DNA from 4 places in the Janthinobacterium sp. SUN137 genome. Region 3 is predicted to be linked to each of the others. Evidence: predicted binding sites of a transcription regulator. Region 3 holds the regulator's gene; each other region holds the start of a gene.
The links. Region 3 encodes sigma-54, which starts transcription at its own class of promoters, with help from an activator protein. Its sites were predicted from a motif close to TGGCANGNAANCTGCTTT; they were not measured.

Region 1 (4,190 bases), on a different contig from region 3:
GCGCACGACACCATTGATATTTTTCAACAGGGCTGTCTGCATGGCGGGCAGGGCCGTTTGTGCCTGTTCCGCACTGTCGAGCACGGCGCTGCCGATGGCGAAGGTATTGCCATCGACCTCGCTCGCCGTCATGGTCAAGCTGACTTTCTTGCCGTCGAGATCGATTTCGCGCGTCAGCACGGCCGGTTTGCCCGGAAACAGGGCCGTGAACTGGGCGTCGGGGCTGCGATAGTCGCGCCAGTCGAATTTCGGACTGCAGGCAGACAGGACGCTGGCGGCCGCGAGCGTAGCCAGAAAGAGGGCAAGTGATGTTTTTTTCATCAACAGATGGTAGCAGCGCTGCCAATCACGCGCAATCGCGCACGTGCGGGGTTCACAGCTTGCCTTATATCTCGCGCAGTACGCGCCGGTACTGGATCGCTTCGGCAACATGCGGTTGCGTGATGGCGGGGCTGCCCGCCAGGTCCGCGATGCTGCGCGACACGCGCAGCACCCGGTGGTAGGTGCGCGCCGACCAGTGCAGGCGTGTCATGGCGCCATGCAACAACTGTTCGCCATGTGGTTCCAGGCGACAATGTTGTTCGATTTCTGTGTTGCTCAGCTGCTGGTTCGCTTTTCCCTGACGTGCCAACTGCAAGGCATAGGCTGCCGCTACCCGCGCGGCGATCGCTTGCGTACTTTCGCCGGCACCTGCACGTCGCCCCAGCGCCGTCGGCGGCATGGCGGCCACTTCAATCTGCAGGTCGATACGGTCGAGCAGGGGGCCCGACAGACGATTGTGATAGCGCAATACGGTGTCTGGCGTACAGCGGCAACGACCGGAAGCGTGGCCCAGATAGCCGCACGGGCAGGGATTCATGGCGGCGATCAATTGAAAACGGGCAGGAAACTCGGCCTGGCGTGCCGCGCGTGAAATGCTGATCACGCCCGATTCCATGGGCTGGCGCAGCACGTCGAGCACCCGGCGGTGGAATTCGGCAATTTCATCAAGAAACAGCACGCCGCAGTGGGCCAGCGAGATTTCACCTGGCCGCGGCACGTTGCCGCCGCCCACCAGGGCTACGCCGGACGCCGTCTGGTGCGGGGCGCGGTAGGGCCGCCGTTTCCAATGCTCCACCTTGAAGTGGCTGCCCAGCGAATGCACGGCCGCCGATTCCAGCGCCTCGTCATCGCTCATGGGCGGCAGCACGCCGGGGAAGCGGCTGGCCAGCATGGTCTTGCCTGCGCCCGGTGGTCCCACCATCAGGACGTTGTGACCGCCCGCTGCCGCCACTTCCAGTGCGCGTCGCGCCTGCAGCTGCCCTTGCACGTCGGCAAAGTCGGGATAGGGAAAAGCGTGCGCTGCCAGCACGGGCTGGTGGCGTTGCAGGGCAGTCTGGCTGGCGTGCCTGGCAAAATGCGCGCAGACCTCGAGCAGGCTGTGGGCGGGATAGATGCAGGCATCGCTGACGAGAGCCGCCTCGTCCGCGTTCGCCTGCGGCAGGATGAAGGCGCGTGGCGTGCCCGACTGGCTGCGCTGCATGGCAAAGGTCATGGCCAGGGCGCCGCGGATGGGGCGTAACTGGCCAGACAGCGACAGTTCGCCCGCGAATTCATAGTGGTGTAATTGGTCGTCCGGCAACTGGCCGGAGGCGGCCAGGATGCCCAGTGCGATGGGCAAGTCGAAGCGGCCCGATTCCTTGGGCAAGTCTGCCGGCGCCAGATTGGCCGTGATGCGCCGTGCCGGCATCTCGAAGCCGCAGTTTTGCAACGCGGCACGCACGCGGTCGCGCGACTCCTTCACTTCCGTATCCGGCAGGCCGACAATCGTAAACGAAGGCAAGCCATTGGCAAGGTGGACTTCGACACTTACCTCGGGCGCCTCCATGCCGGCCAGGGCGCGGCTTTTCAGGACGGCCAGGCTCATCAGACTCCCCTGTAGCGCGGACGCGGGCAGGATCAGTCTAGCGCTTGAAAAGGTGTGAGGCTTGAGGTATGCCAGCAAGGTCGCCGATTACGGCGCCCTGCGTGCAGCGGCGGCTCAGGCTTTTGGATCGTTCAGGCGCGTTTCCAGTTCGATCAGGCGCAATTCCAGTGCATCCAGTTTTGCGCGCGTCTTGGCCAGTACTTGCGCCTGGATATCGAATTCCTCGCGCGTGACGAGATCGAGGCGGGCGAAGCCCTGGGTCATCATCGATTTCACATTTTTCTCGATATCCTTGGCCGGTGAGTTTTCGATGGCTTGATGGATCTTGCCTTGCAAGTCGTTAAAGAAGGTATTCATGTCCATGGTCAGTCCTTTTATGGTGCGGCCTGTGCATCGCACCATTGCGGTGCACAGCGGCGTTAATCTGGTGCGAAACTGGGCGCTTCATTGTGCTTCAGCAGTCCGTTGCCGCATTCCTGGCCGTGTGCAGGGTATGTATGGACGGAAATGCACCTGTCAAGGTGGCAAGAGAGCTGGCACGTATTCTGCTAAAGAAGGTATGAACGCTTTGTGATCTCCAGCCAAGATTTTAAACCTCAACCGCTTTAAAAGTTCAATAAAAGGGAATCGCCATGAAGAATCTGTCCAAGAACATGACTTTAGCTGCAGCGTTGACGCTGGCCATGACCGCATTGTGCGGTAGCGCCATGGCCCAGGATGCAGTGGCGGCGCCTGCTGCGGCCGAAGCGGTACCTGATAACGTGGTGAGCTACAACGTGGCGCTGACCAGCGACTACCGTTACCGCGGCATCTCGCAAAGCCGCTTGAACCCGGCCATCAGCGGCGGTGCCGACTATACCCATAACCCGACGGGCCTGTATGTGGGCACCTGGCTGTCGAGCATCAAATGGATCAAGGACGGCGGCGGCGATACCAATCTGGAATGGGATATCTACGGCGGCAAGCGCGGCGAGATCAGCAAGGATTTTACCTATGACGTGGGCGGCCTGTACTACTTCTACCCATCGAATGGACTGAGCACCAATGCCAACACCTTCGAGCTGTACGGCCAGCTGGGTTATGGCCCCGCGTACATCAAGTACTCGCATTCGACCACCAATCTGTTCGGCGTGGCCGACAGCAAGAACAGCGGCTACCTCGACGTGGGCGCCAACGTCGAGGTGCACGACGGTTACATCTTGAATCTGCACGCCGGGCGCCAGAAGGTCGAGCACAACGATTCCCTCAGCTACAGCGATTACAAGATCGGCGTGACCAAGGACTTCGGCATGGCGACCGTTGCACTGGCGGTCGTCAAGGCCAATATCGTATCGCTGGCACCGAATGGCAAGAATCTGGCGAAATCCGGTCTCGTGCTGACCGTATCGAAAACCTTTTAAGCGAGACAGCCATGAAAATGATTACTGCAATCATTAAACCGTTCAAACTGGACGAAGTACGCGAAGCTTTGTCGGCTATCAATGTGCAAGGCATTACCGTCACGGAAGTCAAGGGTTTCGGCCGCCAGAAAGGTCACACGGAACTCTACCGTGGCGCCGAGTATGTCGTTGATTTCTTGCCAAAAACCAAGATTGAAGCGGCCGTCGATGACGCCATTGTCGACCAGGCCATCGAAGCGATCGAAGGCGCCGCGCGTACCGGTAAAATCGGTGATGGCAAGATTTTCGTCTACAACCTGGAACAGGTCATCCGCATCCGTACCGGTGAAACCGGCAACGAAGCGCTCTAAGGGGAATATTGATGCATAAAAATATAACAAAATTGCTAGCCGGGATAGCCTGTCTGTGTGCGTTTGGTGTCGCCACGCCGAGCTTTGCCGATGCGCCCGCCAAGACGGAGGCGGCCACGACCGCGGCCATCGCCGCCCCGGCCGTGACGCCCGTGCCTGACGCAGCAGCACCGGCTGCCGCCGCTCCGGCCCCGGCCGCTGCCGCGCCAGCCGCCGCGCCCGTTGCCAACAAGGGCGACACCAGTTTCATGATGATCAGCACCTTGCTGGTGATCTTGATGACGATCCCCGGCCTGGCCCTGTTCTACGGCGGCCTCGTGCGCTCGAAAAACATGCTGTCGGTGCTGATGCAAGTGTTCATGGTGTTCGCGTTGGTCATTGTGCTGTGGTGCATCTACGGTTACTCGATCGCCTTCACGGAAAAAACCGCCTTCTTCGGTGGCTTCGACCGCCTGTTCCTGAACGGCATCTGGGATCCGGCCAAGGGCACGTTTGCCGCCGCCGCCACTTTCAGCAAGGGCGTCGTCATTCCCG
Region 2 (4,190 bases), on a different contig from region 3:
TCAGGTTCTGTTCGATGCGGTCGGCGATGCGGTTCAGGATATTGGCGCGCTCGGCAGGCGACGTCTTGCCCCATGCCTCCTTGGCGGCGTGCGCGGCGTCCAGCGCCAGCTCGACGTCTTCCGTCGTGGAACGGGCGATTTCGCAAAATGGCAAGCCCGTGATCGGGGTGATGTTAGGAAAGTATTCACCTTTTACTGGTGCAACGAATTTGCCGCCGATGTAATTGTCATAGCGTTGTTTGAAGGGATTGGCTACGCCCAGTTTGCTGATGTCTGCGAGATTCATGTCGTCCTCTATCGGGTTAATTAGAATGGAATTACTTAATTAAAATCAAACGTCCTGGTACAGATGGGGTGAGTACACGGAGTCTTCCGCAAATGCCGTGCCAGCTCGCCGTCCCACTACAAACTTAGCCGGTTTTGCCCCCGTTACAAGGGCGTGGCGTCAATCCCGGCCCGCTTTTCAGCGCATGCCCCGGACTTGGGTGGGGGCGTGGCTCTGTTTGCGTTTTGAACAAGGTGGCAGCATCCTGTTCCAATCCGGGCCAGCCCTGCTTTGCCGCCACGCCGCCGCTGCACAATGGAACAGGTGTACCAGACTGGAACACCTGCGCCTGTGCCATGAAGGAATCAACGAATCACCACGCCCCATGGCAATTCACCCACGGCAATATCGGCCACCTTGCGCGCGCTGGCCGTGTCGATGACGGACACGCTGTTCGAGCGGCCATTGGCCACGTACAGCTTGGCGCCGTCCGGCGTGATGGCCATGTTCCACGGGCGCTTGCCGACGCCAATCGTAGCCGTCACCTGATTGCTGGCCGTGTCGATCACCATCACCGTACCGTCGATGCCGTTCGAGACATACACTTGCTTGCCGCCGGGATGGACGGCGATGCCATTCGCATTCTTGCCCGCTGGAATGGTGGCAATCGCCTTGCGCGCGGCCATGTCGATCACGTAGACGGCATTGACCAGTTCGCACGCCACGTAGGCGCGGCCCGAGTCCGGGCTGAAACCGATGCCGCGCGGACGCAGCCCCACGGCGATGGACGCCACCTGGCGGCGTTGCGCCACATCAATGACATCGACTTGCTCCGCCTCTTCCGCGCTGACCAGCAGCCAGCGCCCATCCGGGCTGAAGACGGCGTGTTCCGGATTGCGTCCCTGCACCTTGATATCGGCGAGCAAGGTACCTGTCTGGCCATCGAGCAAGGCCACACTGTTGTTTTCCTCGACGGCCACGGCCACGTGACTACCGTCTTGCGAGGCGCTGACGCCTTCGGGCGACTTGCCCAGCGCCACCGTGCGCACGGGCGCGCCGCCAGCGTTGTCGATCAGCAGCAAAGCGCTGCTGGCGGCATCCGTGACAAACAATTGCCGCCCTGTGGGGTCGGCGGCGATGCCGCGCGGACGCTTGCCTGCGGCGATCTGGCGCACCACCTGGTCGGTCGCCGTGTCGATCACGCTCAAGGTGCCCGACTTTTCGTTGGGAACATAGGCAAAGGGAGCGGCCTGGACAGCGGTGCTGGCGAGCGCCGGCAGCAGCCAGCACACCTGGCGCAAGCGCGAGAAGAAGTTGGGCATAATCACCTTTTCAATGGCAAAACGAGGGAAAAGCGCGCGGTAGCGGCGCCTCTGACAATTACCGTATGCAAACGCCGTGCCACTGACACGCGTATAATTTCAGCCCACCAATGGAGACATGGCAGGCATATTGCTTGATACACCTACGCAGACCTGTACCGCGCACGCGATCAAGCAGGCTTTTATTCACATTGGAGAATCCGCATGCAGCATCGTTTCCGCCTGAACACCATCGCCAGCCTGTTTGTCGCCGGCAGCGCCACCCTCGCCCCTCACGTCTTTGCCGCCGAGGCAGCTGACCCGGCCAATGGGCAATTCATGGATACGGTGGTCGTCAGCGGCAGCCGCATCGCCCACCCCAGCCAGGAAGTGCCGGCCTCGATCGACGTGGTCGACAGCGCGCGCATCCAGGATGGCCAAATCCGCGTCAACGCGTCGGAAGCGCTGGCCGCCGTGCCGGGCATGGTCGTGCAAAACCGCCAGAACTACGCACAAGACTTGCAAATCTCGTCGCGCGGCTTCGGCGCCCGCTCGGCCTTCGGCGTGCGCGGCGTCAAGCTGATCAGCGATGGCATTCCCGCCAGCATGCCCGACGGCCAGGGCCAGGCCGCCACCTTCAATCTCGATACGGCCGAGCGCATCGAAGTGCTGCGCGGACCGTTTTCTGCCATCTACGGCAACCATTCGGGCGGCGTGATCCAGCTGTTTTCCAAGGATGGACAAAATCCCCCTTCCGTCGAGCTGAATGTGACGGGCGGCAGCTACGGCACCAGCAAGGTGGACTTGACGGCGCAGGGCCAGGCAGGCGGCATCGGCTACGTGCTCGACGGCTCGCGCTTCCGCACGGACGGCTTCCGCGACCACAGCGCCGCCACGCGCGAACAGGCGTTCGGCAAGATCACCGTAAAGCCCACCGCGGACAGCAAGCTGACCATCGTCGCCAACAGCCTGCACCAGGGCAACACGCAAGATCCGCTGGGCGTCACCTGGCCCACGTTTGCCGCCAACCCGCGCGCCGGCGAAATCGACACGACGGACACGCAAAACCCGAAACGCACCCTGGCCGAGCGCTACAACACGCGCAAGAGCATCGACCACCAGCAGATCGGCGCCACTTATGAACAGTCGTTCGGCGATGACCGTCTGCACGTGATGGTGTATGGCGGCAACCGCGACGTGATCCAGTACCAGGCGTTTACCAAGGGATTCCAGGCGCCGCCTAGCCATTCGGGCGGCGTGGTCGATTTCCAGCGCCAATTCTATGGCATCGACACCAACTGGCTGCACGTGAACCAGCTGGCCGGAGGCAAGCTGAGCACGACTATCGGCATCGACTATGGCCGCTCCAGCGACGACCGCACCGGCTATGAAAATTTCATTGGCAATAGCTTTGGCGTAAAAGGCAAGCTGCGCCGCGACGAGCAGAATGTCGTCTCCAGCCTCGATCCGTATATCCAGGCGGAATGGCAAGGCGGCCCGTGGCTACTCAGCGCAGGTGCGCGCTACAGCAAGATGAAAGTGGCTGTCGACGACCATTTCCTCAGCAACGGCAACGATAGCGGCAGCCTGGAGTTCAGCCACACGACGCCCGTGCTGGGCCTGCTGTATAAACTGACGCCGAACGTCAACGTCTACGCCAGCGCCGCGCGCGGTTTCGAAGCGCCCACCCTGAACGAACTGTTTTACTCGGGCACGGGCGGCGTCTTCAATTTCAACTTGAAGCCAGCCACCAGCACCAACCTGGAAGCGGGTGTCAAGGCCAGGATCGCCAACAACACGCACGTGAATGCGGCCTTGTTCCAGATCAAGACCAACGACGAACTGGTGGTCGACAAGTCCAGCGGCGGGCGCACCAGCTATCGCAATGGGGGTAAAACCTTGCGCCAGGGCATGGAAGTGTCGCTGGATTCGAACCTGCCATATGGCTTCACGACCAAAGTGGCGCTCACCAGCCTGCATGCCGTGTATGACCAGGCATTTGGCGGCGTGCGCGAAGGCAGCCGCTTGCCGGGTGTACCCAGCGCTAACCTGTTCGCTGAACTGGCCTGGAAAGATACGTTCGACCGTTTTGGCGCAGCGCTGGAAAGCGTGGCCAGCAACCAGGTCTACGCGGAAGACAGCAACATCGAAAAACCGGCGCCCGGCTACACGGTATTCAATGCGCGCGTCAACGCCAGGCAAAACGTGGGCAATTGGCGCTTCAAGGAGTTTGCCCGCCTGAACAATCTTTTCGACAAGACCTACGTGGGTTCCGTCATCGTTGGCGATAGCAACAAGCGCTACTATGAAGCGGCGCCGGGACGTAATTGGTTGCTGGGCGTTAGCGCCCAATATAGTTTCTAAAACTAAAAAGCCCGCGCCTCTTCCGATGCGCGGGCTTTATTGTCATTCAACATGGCCTGCTACGGCCGTGCTTCCTTCACGCCATATTTCTCGAAGATGGCTTTCAATTCGCCGCTGGCAGCCATCTCATTCATGGCTGCCTGCAGCAACTTGCCCACGTCGAGCTGCTGGCGGCTGACGGCCAGGCCCACGGCCCAGCCCGCACGCGGCAGGCGAGCAAACGCCACTTCGCTCATGGGGAAAGCGGGATCGCTTTTCAG
Region 3 (4,190 bases):
TCCGGAAACAGACCGATATTGACTTCCGGCATGGCCATGCGCGTGCGGCCCGTCACGATGCGCAAGCGGTTGCCTGGCCCGGCTTGCGCCACGCCCATGCCGCCGCCCATCACCACGCCATCCATCACAGCGATATACGGTTTCGGGTAGAAATGAATTAAATGATTTAAAGCATATTCTTCCGTAAAGAAATCTTCCAGCAAGGCGCTGCCGCCTTGCGGCGTGGCCAGACCCGCATCGTAAAAGAAACGGATGTCGCCACCGGCGCACAGGGCCTTGTCGCTGCTGGAGCGGATCACGACGGCGTCCACCTGCGGATCGTCGCGCCAGGCCAGCAGGGCCGCGCTCAGCGCGCGCACCATCTCCAGCGACAGGGAATTCAAGGCTTTCGGACGGTCGAGCACGATGTGCCCGGTGCGGTTGCCGATGGAAGTCTGGACGAAGTCGCTCATGGCAGGCTAGAAAGAAGTGAAAGTGCGAATATTCTAATGCCTGCGCGGGGAACATTGCGTTCCGCTGGGCGCAAAAAAGGGCGCAATGTGCGCCCTTAGTTGATCACAACTGCTGGAAGCGGGTGGCCTTAGACGGCGACGACGGCTTCCTCCTCGGAGTTGTCTGGCAGATGCTTGATCGCCTCTTTACCGTGCCCTTGCACTTTGGTTTTGTATTTCATCACTTGCCTATCGAGCTTGTCGATCAGGGTATCGATCGCGGCGTACAGGTCGTGCGCCAAGCTTTCCACATAGACAGTCTTGCCGCTCAAACGCAGGTTGACTTCAGCCTTTTGACGTTTTTCTTTCTCTTTGAGGTTATCCACGGTCAGAATCACGGCGATATCGATGACTTGATCGAAATGACGTTTCACGCGCTCCAGCTTCGTTTGTACGTATTCACGGATGGCTGGTGTCACTTCGAGATGATGTCCGCTGATGGTGAGATTCATACACACTCCTAAAGATGATCGGGTTCGTGCGGTCCATCCTATCCGGCCCGCAGAGGAACCGAAAAAAACTTACAAACACTTACGCAGGCTCACTGGCGGAATTTTTAATGCTTCCCGGTATTTGGCAACAGTACGTCGCGCAATCACCATGCCTTGTTCCCCCAGCATGTCCGCAATCTTACTGTCGGATAAAGGATTTTTAGGGTCTTCTGCTCCTGTCAGTTGCACGATCAATGCCCGTATCGCCGTCGATGACGCTTCGCCCCCCGCTTCGGTGGCGATGTGGCTACCAAAGAAATATTTCAACTCGAACATGCCGTGCGGGGTCAGCATGTACTTTTGAGTTGTTACCCGCGAGATAGTACTCTCGTGTAAACCCAGTGTATCAGCTATTTCACGGAGCACAAGGGGGCGCATGGCAACGGCCCCATGCGAGAAAAAGTTCTTTTGTCTTTCTACTATCGCCTGCGCCACGCGCAGGATCGTGTCGAAGCGCTGGCGCATATTCTTGATCAGCCACTTGGCTTCCTGCAACTGTGCACCCATGGCGCCCTCCCCCTTGCCCTGCTTGAGCAAGTTGGCGTACATGGCGTTGACGCGCAGGCGCGGCATGACGTCGTTGTTCAGGGTGACTTGCCAGCCATTGCGCGCGCGCTTGACGACGACGTCGGGCACCACGTAATCGGAGACGTCCGAGGCGAACACGGCGCCCGGATGCGGATTGCACTGGCGAATCACCGTCTGCGCTTCGCGCAAGTCTTCATCGTCGCAATCGAGGGCTTTTTTCAGCTTGTTGAAATCGCGCTGGGCAAACCAGGCCAGGTGCTTTTCCACGATCACGAGGGCCATGCGCCGCGTCACCATGGCGATGTGCGGCAAGCGCTTGATTTGCAGGGCCAGGCATTCGGACGCGTTGCGCGCGCCCACGCCCGGCGGATCGAAACTTTGCAGCAGCGACAAGGCCGTGCGCATCTCGTCGGCGTCGATTTCCAGCTCTTCCGGCAGGCGCGCCAGGATGTCGTCGAGCGACTCTTCCAGGTAGCCATTGTCGTCAAGCGCGTCGATGATCAGCTCGACCAGCGCGCGGTCGCGCAATTCGAGCACCGTCACACGCATCTGCTCCATCAGGTGTTCGCGCAGGGTGCAGTGATGGGCCTCCAATTGCGGACGCGAATCTTCGTCGTCGGGCGCCTTGCCCCGGCTTGCCTCGCTCCAGTCGCTGTCGCCGCCATCCGCGGCGGCCGGGCTGTCGCCCCCCTCGCCGTCAAACGCTTCCGCTTCGGCCGGCGCCGCAGGCGCCTCCTGGCCTGGCGGCTGAGGCGGCGCTTCGGTCGGCGCGGCCGTGGAACTCAAGGCCCCGTCGGACAGCAGGCGCAGCGAGCGGTCGAGCGGATCATCGAGGCGTTCGAGCAAGGGATTGTCTGTCAGCAATTGCTCGAGTTCCTGGTGCAATTCCAGGGTAGACAATTGCAACAGGCGTATCGATTGCTGCAACTGCGGCGTCAGTGCCAGGTGCTGCGAAGTGCGCAGCTGCAATGATTGTTTCATTGGCTTACATGCGGAAGTGTTCGCCCAGATAGACCCGGCGTACCGACTCGTTCGCGATGATGTCGTCGGGGCGTCCCGACGCCAGCACCGAGCCCTGGTTGATGATGTAGGCACGGTCGCAAATACCCAGCGTCTCGCGCACATTATGATCGGTAATCAGCACGCCGATATTGCGCTCCTTCAAGAAACGCACGATGCGCTGGATCTCGATCACGGCGATCGGATCGACGCCGGCGAACGGCTCGTCGAGCAGCACGAAACGGGGATCGGTGGCCAGCGCGCGGGCGATTTCCACGCGGCGGCGTTCGCCACCGGACAGGGACAGCGCCTGGTTCTCGCGCAGCTTTTCAATCTGCAAGTCGGCCAGCAATTTATCCAGCCGCTCCTCGATCTCGGCCTTCGTCAGCGGACGGCCTTCGACGGTCTGGATTTCCAGCACGGCGCGGATATTGTCTTCCACCGTCAGCTTGCGGAAGACGGACGCTTCCTGCGGCAGGTAGGACAGCCCCATCTGCGCACGGCGGTGGATCGGCAGGCTGGAGATATCCACGCCGCTGATATCGATACTGCCGCCATCGGAAGGCACCAGGCCGACGATCATGTAGAACGAGGTGGTCTTGCCGGCGCCGTTCGGGCCCAGCAAGCCCACCACTTCGCCGCATTCGACTTGCAGCGAGACATCATGCACGACTTGCCGCTTGCCATAGGTTTTTTGCAACCCGCGAACGATCAGGGTGCTGCCGCAACGTGTATTTTCCATTATTTCTTTCCTGGCGCGGGCGTGGCCGGCGCTTTCTCCGCTGCCGGCGCCTTGGTCTTCGGCTGGATCACCATGCGCACGCTGCCGCCATCGGCGGTGCTGGTGCCGCTGTTGGAATTTTCCATCGCAAATTCTTCCTTGCGGCTGTCATACGAGATGAAGGCGCCGTTGGCCACATCGGTGACTTTCGCCCCTTCCAGGCGCGTCAGCTTGGCTCTGGAAAACAGTTTCACCACTTCCGTCTTGTTGTCGTATTCCACGCGCTCCGCTTCGCCTTCGACCCACAGGTCGCCCGCGCCATCGCGCTTCTGGCGGAAGGTCGCGAGCTTGCCGGGATCGGCCCAGAAGGTGATGAACTGGTAGCCTTGCGGGTCTTCCGTGATCAGGGCCCGGCCCGCCTTCATGGTCAGGGTACCCTTGACCAGCACGACGTCACCCGTCAGGGTGCGCACCTGCTTGATGTCATCGACGTGGCCGCTGCGTGCCGTGATGACGGCTTCCTTCTCGGAATCGGCCTTCTCGGCATGCGCCACGCCCATGATGGCCAGCGAAAATACGGTCAACAGCAAGATGTTCTTCATAATATGGTTTCCTTGTTTCATTCTGTCATTTTGCCGCCGCGGCCGGGCGCGGTTTCGGCGGGAGGACCATGCGCAGCGCATTCTGCACTTCCACGACGCCGGTGGCGTTATTCGCCTTCATGCCGACGCCATTGATGCGCGAGGCGCCCGTCAGGATATCGACAGGCACATCCGTTTCCATTCTTTCCTCGTCCGGGAACACCGTCAGCGCTTCCGTCTTGACCGTCAGGTTCTGCGCCTTCGGACTGGCCACGCGGTCGATCACGACCTTGCGGTGCAGTTGCAGCCGGGTATTATCCTGGTCGATATGCGCCAGTTCCGCATTCATGTTCATCGGCGGCATGCCTGGCGTGAGCTT
Region 4 (4,190 bases), on a different contig from region 3:
ACCGACCGCATCCCGGAGCAGGCGCTGGGCGTCGACGCGATGACGGCGCGTTTGATGCGCTGGGTCATGCACAGCTGGCGCCGCGTGGAGTTCTTCAATACCTGGCTGGCGGGCACCGTCGCGCCGCGCCTGCAGATGGACTTGCTGCCGGGCCTGTATTGCGCCGCCCATTTCGTGCTGCTGGCCGATGCCTCGCCGCGCCACATCGACGATTACGTGGCGGCCGGGCGCGCCATGCAACGCTTCTGGCTGACGGCCACGCAACTGGGCTTGCAATTGCAGCCGGAACTGACGCCGCTGATCTTTGCCCGCTATGTGCGCGAACGGCGCGCCTTTTCGCGCACCGATGGCCTGCAGGAGCTGGCGCAGGAGCTGGCCGTGCGCTGCCAGGCCGTGCTGGGGCCGGCCGCGTTGGATCGGGCCGTGTTTCTCGGGCGCATAGGCGCCGGCCCGGCGGCCAGTGCGCGCTCGCTGCGCCGTCCGCTGCAAGACTTGCTGGTGGCGCCAACGGCGGGGCAGTGAAGCGCGCGTGGCGCCCCGTCAGCGCCGCCGCCGGGGCGCCAGGACGGCCAGCGCCAGCAAGCCGGCCGCCAGTAACGGCAAGGTGCCCGGCAGCGCCATGGGCGTGACGCCTGGCACATAGGCCAGTTCGGAACTGTTCAGCATATTCAACACCAGCGTGTAGCTGCCGGCCGCCAGCCTGTCCGTGACGGCGCCGTACTGCCCGCCGCACGCCGTGCCGACGCCCGTGCCCGTGGGCGCGCCGCAGCCGCTGGGATCGTAGGTGAACACGCTGCCGCTGGTGAGCGGCGTTTGCGCGTAGCCCGTATTGAGGCTGGCCGCATCGGCCAGTTCGGTGCCGCCCAGGATGCCGGAGCCGAGCTTGCCGTCGGGTGCCCAGCTGAAGACGATCTGGCCATGTTCATCGATGATGCTGAACGTCATCGCCATATTCGTCGTGGCCGCCGAGCCCGTGCCGGCCAGCGCATCCAGGTACAGCTGCATGAAGGGCAGGGCCTGGAAGTCGAAGGCCAGGGTCGCGCCCGGCTGGCCGACGACGAAATTGACGGTCATCGCGGTGCTGGAACCGTTGCGCCCCGAGGCGTCCGCGCTGCCGCCGCCCGTCAGGAAGGTTTCCGCCGCGTTCACGGTATGCGTGCTGGTCGAGCCCGGTGGGAAGGGGGGGATTTGCGAGGCGACGATTTGCGCCTCGCCGCGCGCATACGAAGCGTTGCCCATGCCTTGCGGGGTAAAGTCGTTTTCTCCCTTGCTGACGGCGCCGCGTTTCGCCTGCGGCGCGTCGATCTCGTTGCTGCCTCCATTGATGACGCTGCTGCCATTGAGCGTGGCGGTGGTGCGCGACAGGTCGATGTTGCTGAGCAGGGTGACGGAGCCGGAGGGATTGCTGATGACCAGGCCAAAGACGCTGGTGTACGAATAGCCGTAGGCGGCGGCGCCGGCAGTGCCGCTGCTGGCCAGCAATAGCAAGCTCAGCAGGAGCATGGGCAATCGGGTACAAGAAAATGTAGTCATGAAAATCCTCATCTCCTGGTCGGCTGGGCTGTAAGGAAAACCGACAGGCTTGCCACATGAAAAAGGCGAGGAAACTCCCTCGCCTGTGCATCCCCCTGTTGCCTGGTTCAGGCGCTGACTTTGCGGCGGCTGGCATAGCCCAGGCCTGCCAGTCCCAGGCCCAGCAGCGCCAGGGTGCCCGGTTCCGGCGCCTGCTTGACCAGGTCCACGCTCTCCACCGCATTCAAGGTCAAGGTGTAGTTGCCGGCCGCGAGGGCATTACTGACGGCGTTGAAGTTGCCGCCGCAAGTCGTGCCCACGCCGGTGCCGCTAGGCGTGCCGCAACCGGTGGGGTTATACGTAAACATGTTGCCGCGCGTCAGGAAGTTGGTCGCCAGGCCGGTGTTCAGGTTGGCCGCATCGGCGTTCTCCGTGCCACCGAAGATGCCGGAGCCGACGACGCCATCGGGCGTCCAGTTGAAGACGGTCGCGCCGGTCGAGTTGGTGATGGTGATGGTCATCACCAGGTTGGCCGTCGCGGTGGACAGTTGTCCCACTGTGCTTTGCAGGAAGACTTGCATGAATGGCGAGGAGAAGAAGTCAAAGCTCAGCGTTGCCGTGGGCGAACCGACGACGAAGTTGACGGAGAAGCCCGTGGTCGAGCCGTTGCGGCCGGACGCGTCTGCCGTGCCAGCTGGGCCGGCCAGGTGGGCCTCGGCCACGTTTACCGCCTGCGTGGAGGTGGAGCCGGGCGGGAACGAGGGAAACTGCGTGCTGACGATCTGCGCATCGCCGCGCGAGTAGTTGCCCGAGGCGCCCTGTTGCGTGAAATTGTTTTCCCCTTTGGTCACGGCACCGATGGCGGCGCGGGGCGAGTCGAGCAGGCCGGGGCCGCCATTGATGACGCTGACGCCATTCAGGGTGGCCGTGGCGCGCGAGATCGTGGTGCTGTTCAGGGCGGTGATCGAGCCCGTGGCGGCGACGATCTGCAAGCCGAAGATGTTGTTGTAGGCGTAGCCGTAGGCGCCCGCCTGTGCGCTACCGGCGGCGCACAACATGGCCAGTGCGGCCGCGGCCGGAAGCAGTTTCAGTTTCGAGAGTTTCATTGTATTCACCTCGTGGTTAAGTGAGTCTGGAAGTGTTGCCTGAGTCCTGTCTGCAGGTGCTCATGGCCAGACTTAAGCGACTTCCATGCCAACGCATGAGGTTCTTTTGAAATCAAGGACTTGGCGTGCTTTTGTTGACGTGCTGCAGGTGTTGCCGGACTCTCTGTAAGAAAAGCCGACGCCGCCCGTCAAGGCTGGCCGCCTTGCGGTGCAGGATCCAGCAGGGCGTGCATATGGGGCAGCAAGCGTTGCCCTGGCACATAGTCGCGCATGGCCGTGGCCAGCTGGCGCGCCGCCAGCCTGGCCCGGCTATCGTCGAGCAAGCGCGTGGCGGCATGGCGCAGGGCGGTTTCCTGGAAGCGGTCGGCGCGCAGCAGCAGGCCGGCGCCGGTCCCCGCGATGCCGTGCATGTTGAGGAACTGGTCGAGGTTGCCGGCGATGCCGATGACGGGCACGCCTGCCGTCAGCGCCTGCTGGCTGGTGGGGCTGCCGCCGTTGCAGATCACCAGGCTGGCGCGCCGGGCCGCCGCGTCGCCCGGCAAGAAGGGCGCGACGTGGGCATTCGGCGGCACGGCATCGACGCGGCCGGTGCCGGCCGTGGCCGCCAATACGGTGACGGGCAGGGGCGCCAGTGCGTGCAGCACGCGCGGCAGCAATTGCCCCTGGCCGGAACTGCCCAGGGTGACGTAGATGATGGGCCGTCCACTGCTCAGTTCCGGGCGCTGCCACCAGTCCGGCAAGTCGAGCGGCGGCGCCCAGATGATGGGGCCCAGGTAGTCGTGCGTGGACGGCATGGCGTGCGGCGGAAACAGTTGCGGAATATCCGCGTACAAGGTGCGGTCCGCATCCGTATAGATGCGCCGCAGGTCGCTGCCCAGCGACGGCAGGCCATGGCGGCGGCGCACGCGGTTCAGCGGCACGGCATGCGAGGCGAAGGCCAGCGGGCGGATCAGGCGGAACAGGGGGGCTGCCAGCCAGATGGGCAGCAGGCTGGTCAGGGGCAGGCTGGGCACCGTGTAGTGCTGGCGCACGTACGGACTCCAGTAGGCATTGCTGACGGTGAGGTAGGGAATGCGCTGCAGGCGCGCGCTGACGGACAGCGACAGGCGGAAGTCGCCGATCACGAGATCGGGCTGGACGGTATTGAGCAGGCGCAAGTCGTCTTCCACATATGCGTGCAGGGTGCTTTCCGTGTAGACGGGCTTGCCGTGCGCCAAGGCTTGCAGGAATTGCAGCGATGAAATACTGTCGATGCGCCAGCGGCGAAAGGGCGTTTGCTTGAAGCAAAAGTCATAGCCATCGGCGCAGGCAAAATGCACCTCATATTTGTCCTCGTCGAGTCCCTGGGCCAGGCTCAGGGGGCGGCCGACATGGGCCAGGGTCACTGCCTCGGCCATAAAGAGGATTTTCTTGCGCGCCATGGGGATCGCTTGTACTCGCAGGAGAGAGACCTGCCAGGTTGGAGTGGCGCTGCGCCGTTTAGTTCCCGCAGCGGCTTGCCACTGGCGGGCGCCAGGATTTGGCCGCATCGGCTAGAGTGGGGCAAAGGAGGTCACATGCAAACCCAATTCC

Region 1: O3298_RS27825 (TorF family putative porin) is a predicted target of sigma-54. The motif match lies at 2,441-2,458, and genes of this name have one in related genera.
Region 2: O3298_RS28875 (beta-propeller fold lactonase family protein) is a predicted target of sigma-54. The motif match lies at 1,652-1,669, and genes of this name have one in related genera.
Region 4: O3298_RS00595 (EDSAP-1 family PEP-CTERM protein) is a predicted target of sigma-54. The motif match lies at 2,692-2,709, and genes of this name have one in related genera.

The regions. Positions count from the first base shown of each region.
Region 1 covers NZ_JAPWHZ010000006.1:261,721-265,910, reverse strand. The annotation lists gene O3298_RS27840 (hypothetical protein) at 1-321, opposite strand, end outside; gene O3298_RS27835 (YifB family Mg chelatase-like AAA ATPase) at 386-1,906, opposite strand; gene O3298_RS27830 (accessory factor UbiK family protein) at 2,021-2,269, opposite strand; gene O3298_RS27825 (TorF family putative porin) at 2,539-3,306, shown strand; gene O3298_RS27820 (P-II family nitrogen regulator) at 3,318-3,656, shown strand; gene O3298_RS27815 (ammonium transporter) at 3,668-4,190, shown strand, end outside.
Region 2 covers NZ_JAPWHZ010000008.1:7,381-11,570, reverse strand. The annotation lists gene adh (aldehyde dehydrogenase) at 1-286, opposite strand, end outside; gene O3298_RS28875 (beta-propeller fold lactonase family protein) at 631-1,587, opposite strand; gene O3298_RS28870 (TonB-dependent receptor) at 1,792-3,930, shown strand; gene O3298_RS28865 (ABC transporter substrate-binding protein) at 3,990-4,190, opposite strand, start outside.
Region 3 covers NZ_JAPWHZ010000004.1:591,052-595,241, reverse strand. The annotation lists gene O3298_RS23145 (enoyl-CoA hydratase/isomerase family protein) at 1-452, opposite strand, end outside; gene hpf (ribosome hibernation-promoting factor, HPF/YfiA family) at 581-943, opposite strand; gene O3298_RS23135 (RNA polymerase factor sigma-54) at 1,013-2,491, opposite strand; gene lptB (LPS export ABC transporter ATP-binding protein) at 2,496-3,251, opposite strand; gene lptA (lipopolysaccharide transport periplasmic protein LptA) at 3,251-3,832, opposite strand; gene lptC (LPS export ABC transporter periplasmic protein LptC) at 3,858-4,190, opposite strand, start outside.
Region 4 covers NZ_JAPWHZ010000001.1:118,384-122,573, reverse strand. The annotation lists gene O3298_RS00605 (nitroreductase family protein) at 1-522, shown strand, start outside; gene O3298_RS00600 (EDSAP-1 family PEP-CTERM protein) at 541-1,533, opposite strand; gene O3298_RS00595 (EDSAP-1 family PEP-CTERM protein) at 1,641-2,618, opposite strand; gene O3298_RS00590 (glycosyltransferase) at 2,807-4,039, opposite strand; gene O3298_RS00585 (hypothetical protein) at 4,175-4,190, shown strand, end outside.